Regions from separate parts of the Vibrio sp. R15-SG3-ISO1B genome, predicted to be linked through region 2. Evidence: predicted binding sites of a transcription regulator. Region 2 holds the regulator's gene; the other holds the start of a gene.
What was found. The regulator CRP, encoded in region 2, controls carbon source genes, mostly activating them, when cyclic AMP is high. The targets are predictions, from matches to a motif close to TGTGANNNNNNTCACA.
Positions count from the first base shown of each region.

Region 1: a site for CRP is predicted at 1,932-1,947, ahead of malT (HTH-type transcriptional regulator MalT). Genes of this name have one in related genera too.

Region 1 covers NZ_JCBDGG010000043.1:83,598-88,026, reverse strand. The annotation lists gene AC6R0S_RS12950 (glycogen/starch/alpha-glucan phosphorylase) at 1-1,570, opposite strand, end outside; gene malT (HTH-type transcriptional regulator MalT) at 2,127-4,429, shown strand, end outside.
Region 2 covers NZ_JCBDGG010000041.1:69,428-73,856, forward strand. The annotation lists gene AC6R0S_RS12260 (hydrolase) at 1-204, shown strand, start outside; gene AC6R0S_RS12265 (YheU family protein) at 259-471, shown strand; gene AC6R0S_RS12270 (phosphoribulokinase) at 566-1,435, shown strand; gene crp (cAMP-activated global transcriptional regulator CRP) at 1,693-2,325, shown strand; gene AC6R0S_RS12280 (DUF1338 domain-containing protein) at 2,505-3,305, opposite strand; partial or broken gene astD (succinylglutamate-semialdehyde dehydrogenase) at 3,425-4,429, opposite strand, start outside.

The DNA of each region.
Region 1 (4,429 bases), on a different contig from region 2:
CTTTCTTCACCGCCATAAACGCTTGTTGGAACTCGGCGTCATCGGCGTATTTCGCGATACCTTCAAGCTGCTCAAGCTTCGCTGGCCATTCACTGCCGATTTTGTCAGTGATCAGCGCGGATAAACCTGGGTTACAGAACTTCAGCCAACGACGAGGCGTAATACCATTGGTCACATTGTGCAGACGCGTTGGGAACATCGCGTGGAACTCTGGGAAGAGATCTTTTTTCACCAACTCTGAGTGCAGCGCCGCTACACCGTTCACCGCGTAAGAACCGATCACACACAGGTTTGCCATGCGAACCATACGGTTGAAGCCTTCTTCGATGATCGACAGTTTCGCTTGCTTCTCACCATCACCCGGCCACATTGCGCGCACTTCTTGTAGGAAGCGATGGTTGATCTCAAAAATGATCTCCATATGACGTGGTAGCAGACGTTGAATCAAAGACTCTGGCCACGTTTCCAATGCTTCTGGCAATAGTGTGTGGTTGGTGTACGCGAAGGTTTGCGAACTGATTTCCCACGCTTTATCCCAAGATAGCCCTTTTTCATCGAGCAAAATGCGCATCAATTCAGGGATAGCAATCGTTGGGTGAGTATCGTTAAGCTGAATTGTTTCTTGCTTTGGAAGATCCGCAAGTGCAAAACCCGCTGCTTCGTGACGACGTAAAATGTCACGTACCGATGCTGCTGAATGGAAGTACTGCTGCATCAAACGCAGTGTTTTACCTTTCTCATGGTTGTCATTCGGGTACAGCACTTTAGTGATGTTACCGGCGTCAATCAGCGCGTGCTGCGCTTCGAAGTAATCACCGTTGTTGAAACTTGCCAATGAGAATGGCGCAATCGCCTGACATTCCCACAAACGCAGCGGGTATACCGTGTCAGATTCATAACCGACAATCGGTAAGTCCCAAGGCATCGCTTTCACGCTCATGCCCGGTACCCATTTGCGTACTTCTTTGCCGTTCTCGTAGCTCACTTCAACGCGACCGTAGAAGCCAATTTCTTGCGCCAATTCTGGACGCGCGACTTCCCACGGGTAGCCTTCGACACCACGCCAAGCATCCGGCGCTTCTTGCTGACGTCCGTCAACAAAAGACTGCTTGAATAGACCGTATTCGTAGTGCAAACCGTAACCAACGGTTGGGAACTCTTGCGCTGCACAAGAATCCATAAAACACGCCGCCAAACGACCTAGACCACCGTTACCCAGAGACGGGTCGCGCTCTTCTTCCAACAAGTCGGTCAGGTTTTGGCCCAGTTCGGCCATCGCATCCGTGATCTGCTCGTAGAGACCTAAGCTGATTAGGTTGTTACCGGTTAAACGACCGATAAGAAATTCAAGAGATAGGTAGTTGACGCTTTTCGCGTTCTTGATGCGTGGGTCTTGCTCGGTTTTCAAAAGATCCAGCGTTGTGATCTCTGCCAGGGCTTTACCCATAGCAAGGTACCATTCACGCGGAGTTGCGGTGTCTACGGTTTTCGCGTAGGTCGCAGAAAGGTGCATTTTAACGTCAGCTTGAAAGCTGGCTTTATCAAATTTTTTCTGTTGAGTAGGTTTCATTAGAGAAATCTCACTTATCGGTTTCAATCCATCTGAGACATATCGTGCAATGCTCTGTCTTGCAAAACATCCTCCTACTTGGGTAGCGATTTAGGAGGAGGAGTCAGGGCGTAGAGGGCGTAATTCACAACAAGCAGTGATCCAACTCGCAATAAACCGATGAGTGAACTGGACTCTGTTGATTAAGATCACACCATGACCCTAAACGACCTTACCTAAGGTGTATGAAACTTCGTCGAAATCAAAAACTGGCAAATGAAAAATATGCAGCGTGAATCACAGAATGTTTTCATCCTGAGTGCAAATTACACGATTTCTCGTGCAAATAATGAGTTGAGACAAGTTTTACCGAACAGGTTAATGTGATTTAAATCACAAAAAAGGGGCGTAGATACGCGCAAAATGTGAAATATGCGAAAAAGTCGCTCTCCTCACATAACAATCCCACCAACTCTTAAGTAACATCCCACTCAACAACAAAGATCGAACAAAAAACAACCCATCTTGACGTCGTGCTCGCTGACACGTTCACTGACAATAAGATAAGGATGAGAAGATGTGGATTCCTTCGAAACTCACGCGTCCTGGCCGTTTACACAACGCCATCGTACGCCCAAGAGTTCTTGATTTACTTCAGCAAGCACCCTGCTACAAACTGGTGCTTTTTCGCTCGCCTGCCGGATACGGTAAAACCACCATGGCCGCCCAGTGGCTCGCCGACAAACCTAATGTCGGCTGGTACAGCATTGACGAAAGCGATAATGACCCGTTCCGCTTCATGAACTACCTGCTGCAAGCCCTAAATAAAGCGACCAACCAGGCTTGCCCGAATTCGCAAAAATTGGCCGAAAAGCGTCAATTTTCCTCACTTCACTCCTTGTTCAGTGAAGTATTTGCAGAGATGTCAGAGTATTTTAACGAGTGTTATGTGGTCCTCGATGACTACCACCTCATTTCTGACGATGAGATCCACGAGGCGATGCGCTTTTTCCTCAAGCACATGCCCGACAACCTGACATTAGTCGTCACCAGTCGCGCCGCGCCGCCACTGGGCACAGCCAACTTACGTGTGCGCGATCTGATGATTGAGATCGGTGACGAGTTGCTGGCGTTCGATACCGAAGAGACCACCCGTTTTTTCAACCAGCGCATCGCCGATGGCATTGATGATGCCACGGCAGACAACCTGCGCAACTACGTCGAAGGTTGGCCATCGGCCCTGCAGTTGATCGCCCTTCAAGCGCAAGGTCAAAATCGCACGTTGGCGCAATCGGCTGAGTCTTTTTCGCAATTTAATCACGCGCATCTGTGGGATTATTTGATTGAAGAAGTGTTTGATCTACTCGACCAAGAGACACGTCAGTTCTTACTGCAATGCTCGGTGCTGGATCACTTCAACGACAGCATGGTGGCGGCGCTGACTCAGCGTGATGACGCTCTCAGTATGATTGAGTCGCTCAACCGCTATGGGCTGTTTATCCACCCGCTTGAAGGTGAACAAAACTGGTATCGCTTCCACAATCTATTTGCCGAGTTTCTTGCACATGAGCGCTCAGCGCGTATGCCGCAAAAAGAGCAAGAGCTGCACCAAGTCGCCGCGCGCGCTTGGCTCAAACAATCTTCGCCCCATGAAGCACTCAAACACGCGCAAGAAGCCAAAGACAGCCAACTGATCGCCGATATTTTGAGCCAGTTTGGCTGGAAAATGTTCAATGGCGGTGAACTTAAAGCCCTAGAGCAGGCCATTGATTCGTTATCGCCGGAGCAGCTCTACAGCGAACCGAAATTGTGTATGTTGCAAGCGTGGCTCGCGCAGAGTCAGCACCGCTACAACGATGTCGGTGACTTGCTTGCCAAAGCCGATGAGCAAATGCGCCAGTTCAACGTGGAACTCAGCAGCAAAGAGCAAGGCGAGTTCAACGCCCTGCGCGCGCAAGTCGCCATCAACCAGAACCAACCAGAAAAAGCGCTGGAACTGGCTGAGCTGGCACTGAGCCAAGTTGACAGCACGGTCTATCGAAGCCGCATCGTTGCGACCTCGGTAGTCGGCGAGGTCAATCACGTCCTTGGCCGTCTCAGCCGCGCGTTGCCTATGATGCAGCAAACAGAGAAACTGGCTCGCCAGTATCAGGTCTATCATCAGGCGCTGTGGGCGATGTTACAGCAAAGCGAGATTTTGATCGCACAAGGCTATGTGCAAGCTGCGTACGAAGTGCAAGACAACGCCTTCAAACTGATCGAAGAGCAACAACTGCAGCAAGTGCCGATGCATGAATTTTTGCTGCGAGTACGCGCGCAAATCCTCTGGTGTTGGAACCGTTTGGACGAAGCCGAAGACTGCGCGTTCAAAGGCATCGATGTGCTGGGCAAACAGAGCCCAAGTAAGCACTTACATAGCTATTCGATGCTGGCTCGCATTGCGATTGGCCGTGGTGAGCTAGACCGAGCCGCAAAATACATCGACCATATTTTGCATCTGCTCAAACAATCGACCTATCACGTCGATTGGACCGCAAACGCATCACTGTCGTTGATTCTGTTTTGGCAAGCACGCGGCGATCTTGACTCAATGAAACAGTGGCTCGATACCGCCGTGAGACCAGAAACCGCCTGCAACCACTTTACTCAGTTACAATGGCGTAATATTGCGCGAGCGCAGATCAATTTGGAGCGATACGAAGACGCGCAGCAAACGCTCGAGTTCATTCAGCAAGAAGCGGCAGACAAGCACTTACTGACCGACACCAACCGTAATCTGATTGTCCAAGCGGTATTGGCGATTTCCAAACAAGATGAAGAGAAAGCGCGTCAATTACTCAAAGAAGCCCTAAAACTCACCAATCAAACGGGAATGCTGGG
Region 2 (4,429 bases):
ACACAAATCATCCACGCCAAAGACGATCCGTTTATGACGCCCGACGTCATCCCGAAATTTGTCCTGCCAGACAACATCGACTACCGCCTGTTCGATCAAGGCGGCCACGTCGGGTTCCTCACTGGCAGCGCCATCAAACCGCGCTTTTGGTTGGAAGAGGCGTTGCCGGCGTACTATGAATCCCTAAGCGTTTCGAATCGTTAGCCCTTTCGGCATAATAGCCGCCTTCAACTTTCATCATAAATGAATGAGGTATTTATGATCATCCCTTGGCAACAGATCGCCCCTGACACCCTAGACAACCTGATCCGTGAATTTGTACTGCGTGAAGGGACGGACTATGGCGAGCAGGAAATCTCTCTTGACGAGAAAATCGCCCAGATCCGTCAGAGCTTGGTGAGTGGTGACGCGGTGGTGGTCTATTCAGAGCTGCATGAGAGCGTGGATATTCAACTCAAATCAAAGTTTTAATATTTCCAGTGCGTTAAAAAACGCCATACCGTGATCAATCAATAGAACATGCTATATTGGTCATCATTTGACAAGGAATAAGACAAGGTTTGTCATGTCAGCAAAACACCCCATTATTGCCGTAACGGGCTCTTCCGGTGCGGGCACAACCACGACCTCTGAAGCGTTTCGCAAAATGTTTAACATGATGCGCGTGAAACCGGCTTGGGTGGAAGGGGACAGTTTCCACCGCTTTACGCGCCCAGAAATGGATGTCGAGATCCGCAAAGCGCGCGAGCAAGGACGCCACATCAGCTACTTTGGTCCGCAGGCGAACGACTTCCCTGCGCTGTCTGAGTTTTTTAAGCAGTATGGCAATGAAGGCACAGGGCAAATTCGTCGCTACTTGCACACCTTCGATGAAGCCGTGCCCTACAATCAAATGCCGGGTACCTTCACGCCGTGGCAAGATTTGCCGGAAAATTCTGACGTGCTGTTCTACGAAGGACTGCATGGCGGCGTGGTGGATGGTGAGGTCAACGTCGCCCAACACGTCGACTTTTTGATTGGCATGGTACCGATTGTGAACTTGGAGTGGATTCAAAAATTCGTCCGTGACACGCGCGATCGCGGTCACTCACGCGAAGCGGTAATGGACTCGATTGTCCGCTCGATGGATGACTACCTCAACTACATTACCCCGCAATTTTCGCGCACCCACATCAACTTCCAACGCGTGCCGACCGTCGATACGTCCAACCCACTTAACGCTAAAGGCATCCCAAGTTTGGATGAAAGCTTTGTAGTGATCCGCTTGCGCGGCATCAAACAGGTCGACTTCCCATACCTGCTCGCTATGATTGATGGCTCTTTCATGTCGCGCCACAACACTATTGTCGTGCCGGGGGGTAAGATGAGTTTTGCGATGGAGCTCATCGTCAGACCTATCCTACAGCAGCTTATCGAGACGGGTAAAATTGGCTAGAGATCAGTCCTAAGACCCGTTTACTTGTCATACCGTGATCATGTGCACATTTTTGCGTAAACAATCACCAACTTGACACGATTAAAATCAAGAAATCCCTTTTGAAAAAGGCTACTATTTGTAACCGAAACAAAGATGGCTTGCAGCATTGAATAAGTGCTCTTATCCTAAAAAGCCTTGTTCAAGGCTTCGCGCCTTTTACTGGCGCGACAAAAATGGAAAGCGGCAAGCGTACCCTGCAGAGGAAGTGAGATATTATGGTTCTAGGTAAACCTCAAACCGATCCAACATTAGAGTGGTTCCTGTCACATTGTCATATTCATAAGTACCCATCAAAAAGCACATTGATCCACGCCGGTGAGAAAGCAGAGACGCTTTACTACATCGTCAAAGGCTCTGTGGCGGTACTGATTAAAGACGAAGAAGGTAAGGAAATGATCCTTTCTTACCTAAACCAAGGTGACTTTATCGGTGAACTTGGTCTATTTGAAGAAGATCAAGAGCGTACCGCTTGGGTTCGCGCTAAATCACCTTGTGAAGTTGCAGAGATCTCATTCAAGAAATTCCGTCAGCTTATCCAAGTCAACCCTGACATCCTGATGCGTCTATCTGCGCAAATGGCAAGCCGCCTACAAGTGACGAGCCAAAAAGTCGGTGACCTCGCCTTCCTAGACGTGACAGGCCGCATCGCGCAGACGCTACTTAACCTAGCGAAACAGCCAGATGCCATGACGCACCCAGACGGCATGCAAATCAAGATCACGCGTCAAGAGATCGGTCAGATTGTCGGCTGTTCACGTGAGACCGTTGGCCGTATCTTGAAGATGCTTGAAGAGCAAAACCTGATCTCCGCCCACGGTAAAACCATCGTCGTCTACGGCACGAGATAGGTGATTATTAGAGGCGAGTTCCTAGTGACGAGTTCCTAGAGAAAACCTTTAAAGATTAAGAAAGCCACCCTGTTTTACCAGCGGTGGCTTTTTATTTACCAGGACCTAGCCCCATCACCCACTACCTATTACCCATCACCCATTTAACCAGCCCCCCTCTAGGAACTAGCAACTAGGCACTAGGAACTTCCCCCATCCGTACTCTCAAATATCTTATCCGCTGACGCCGCGACAAACCCTGGGTAGAGCTCACCATTACTCATCGGATAGCGTTTGGCGAATTCGTAGAAGCCGCCTGGGATCACTTGCGTACCGTCACTAAAGCTCACCTCGACTTTGTCTGCCATGGTGGACGATTGCTCAAGCAGTACCTCTGGTGAGCCTTTCACTTCGCCACCCGACTCATTGATGACAAAGCCCGCTTGGCGCAGGTGCTCATTCACCGCCGCGACCTCGTCAAATGCCTTGAGCTGATTAACGCTTACGGTGAAATGGTTGGCCCCATAGCCGTGCGCCGCAAGCCATGCTGCGTACTCACTCTCTTGGGCGAGGGTTTGAAAATCTTCATAGCTGAGATCCCACAAACGGCCCGCATACAAAAACTCATGGCTTTGCAGTGCGTATGCCTCCACTTGTGCCACCAGCTTGCTGACAATGCGTTGCAGCGGCGCTGAGCACTCTTCGACTTTCAGCTCACTGATGAACACTTTTGGCAACGTCGGATCGGCGTGCTCGTAGTGCTTGGCGACCAAGTGTTTGCTCTCAAACAGGTAGTCACCGCACGCTTGGTAACCTAGCGCAATAAATGGCGCAGCCAATGTCTCGATACCGAGCGGCGCAATGTTAAAGGTGCGCAGCGCAATATGGTCATTGATCAGCGGCTCATCTTCTTCTAAAAGCTGATGAACCTTGGCCGCTTGAGGACATAGACGGGAAATATAGTCTTGCCACAGTAAATCGAACAGTTGAGCAGGCGTCATAACGTCTCCATGTTAATCGTGAAGCTGAATCGTAAAGCTGGTTCTTTAAAAGAATGGCTTAATCACAAACCTAGCAATGAATCGAACACCTTGGGCTCCAAGCGAGCCCAAGGTGCGTCTTACAGTTCTACACCCGGGCTTAACGTCTCAGGCAGCAAGGTGTGCTCGCCTTCCATCGACGCCATAGGGTAAGCGCAATAATCCGCAGCGTAGTAAGCACTTGGGCGAAGGTTGCCCGAGGCGCCCGGTCCGCCAAACGGCGCATCGCCACTTGCCCCAGTTAATTGGCGGTTGCGATTGACGATCCCTGCACGAATGTGGTCAACAAAGTAGGCCCACTCATCATCATCGGTGGACACCAGCCCAGCAGAGAGACCAAAGCGGGTGTCATTGGCCAGCTCAACGGCGCGCTCAAGACCTTGATAACGCACCACTTGCAGCAGCGGGCCAAAATACTCTTCATCTGGCAGCGCTTCGATGGCCGTGACATCAATAATCCCCGGAGTGACAAACGCCGCCTCGCCCGCTTTCGCTTCCACCAAGCTCACACCACCAAGGCTCTGCAAGTTCGCCTGTGCGTTGAGGATAAAGTGTGCCGCAGCTTTCGAAATTTGTGGGCCCATAAAAGGCGCTGGCTCTGCAAACGGCTGATCGACGCGCAGCTTGCGTGTGGCCTCAACCAAGCGATTGACCAAGGCATCGCCTTTGTCGCCCACAGGCACATAGAGACGACGTGCGCAGGTACAACGCTGCCCGGCACTGATAAAGGCCGATTGCAAAATGGTGTAGACCGTCGCGCCCAGCTCACCATAGTGCTCACTGATGACCATAGGGTTGTTGCCGCCCATCTCCAGTGCCAGCATCTTGTCTGGCTGACCGGCAAATTGGCGATGCAGCAGGTGACCTGTATTGGCGCTACCAGTAAACAGCAGGCCATCAATGCCTTTCGACTCTGCTAGCGCAATGCCCGTCTCTTTGCCCCCTTGGACTAAGTTGATCACGCCCGCAGGCAATCCGGCTTGTTGCCACAGCTTCATCGCTAGCTCACCGGTCAGCGGCGTTTGCTCTGACGGCTTGAACACCACGGTGTTGCCCGCCAGCAGCGCTGGGACAATGTGACCATT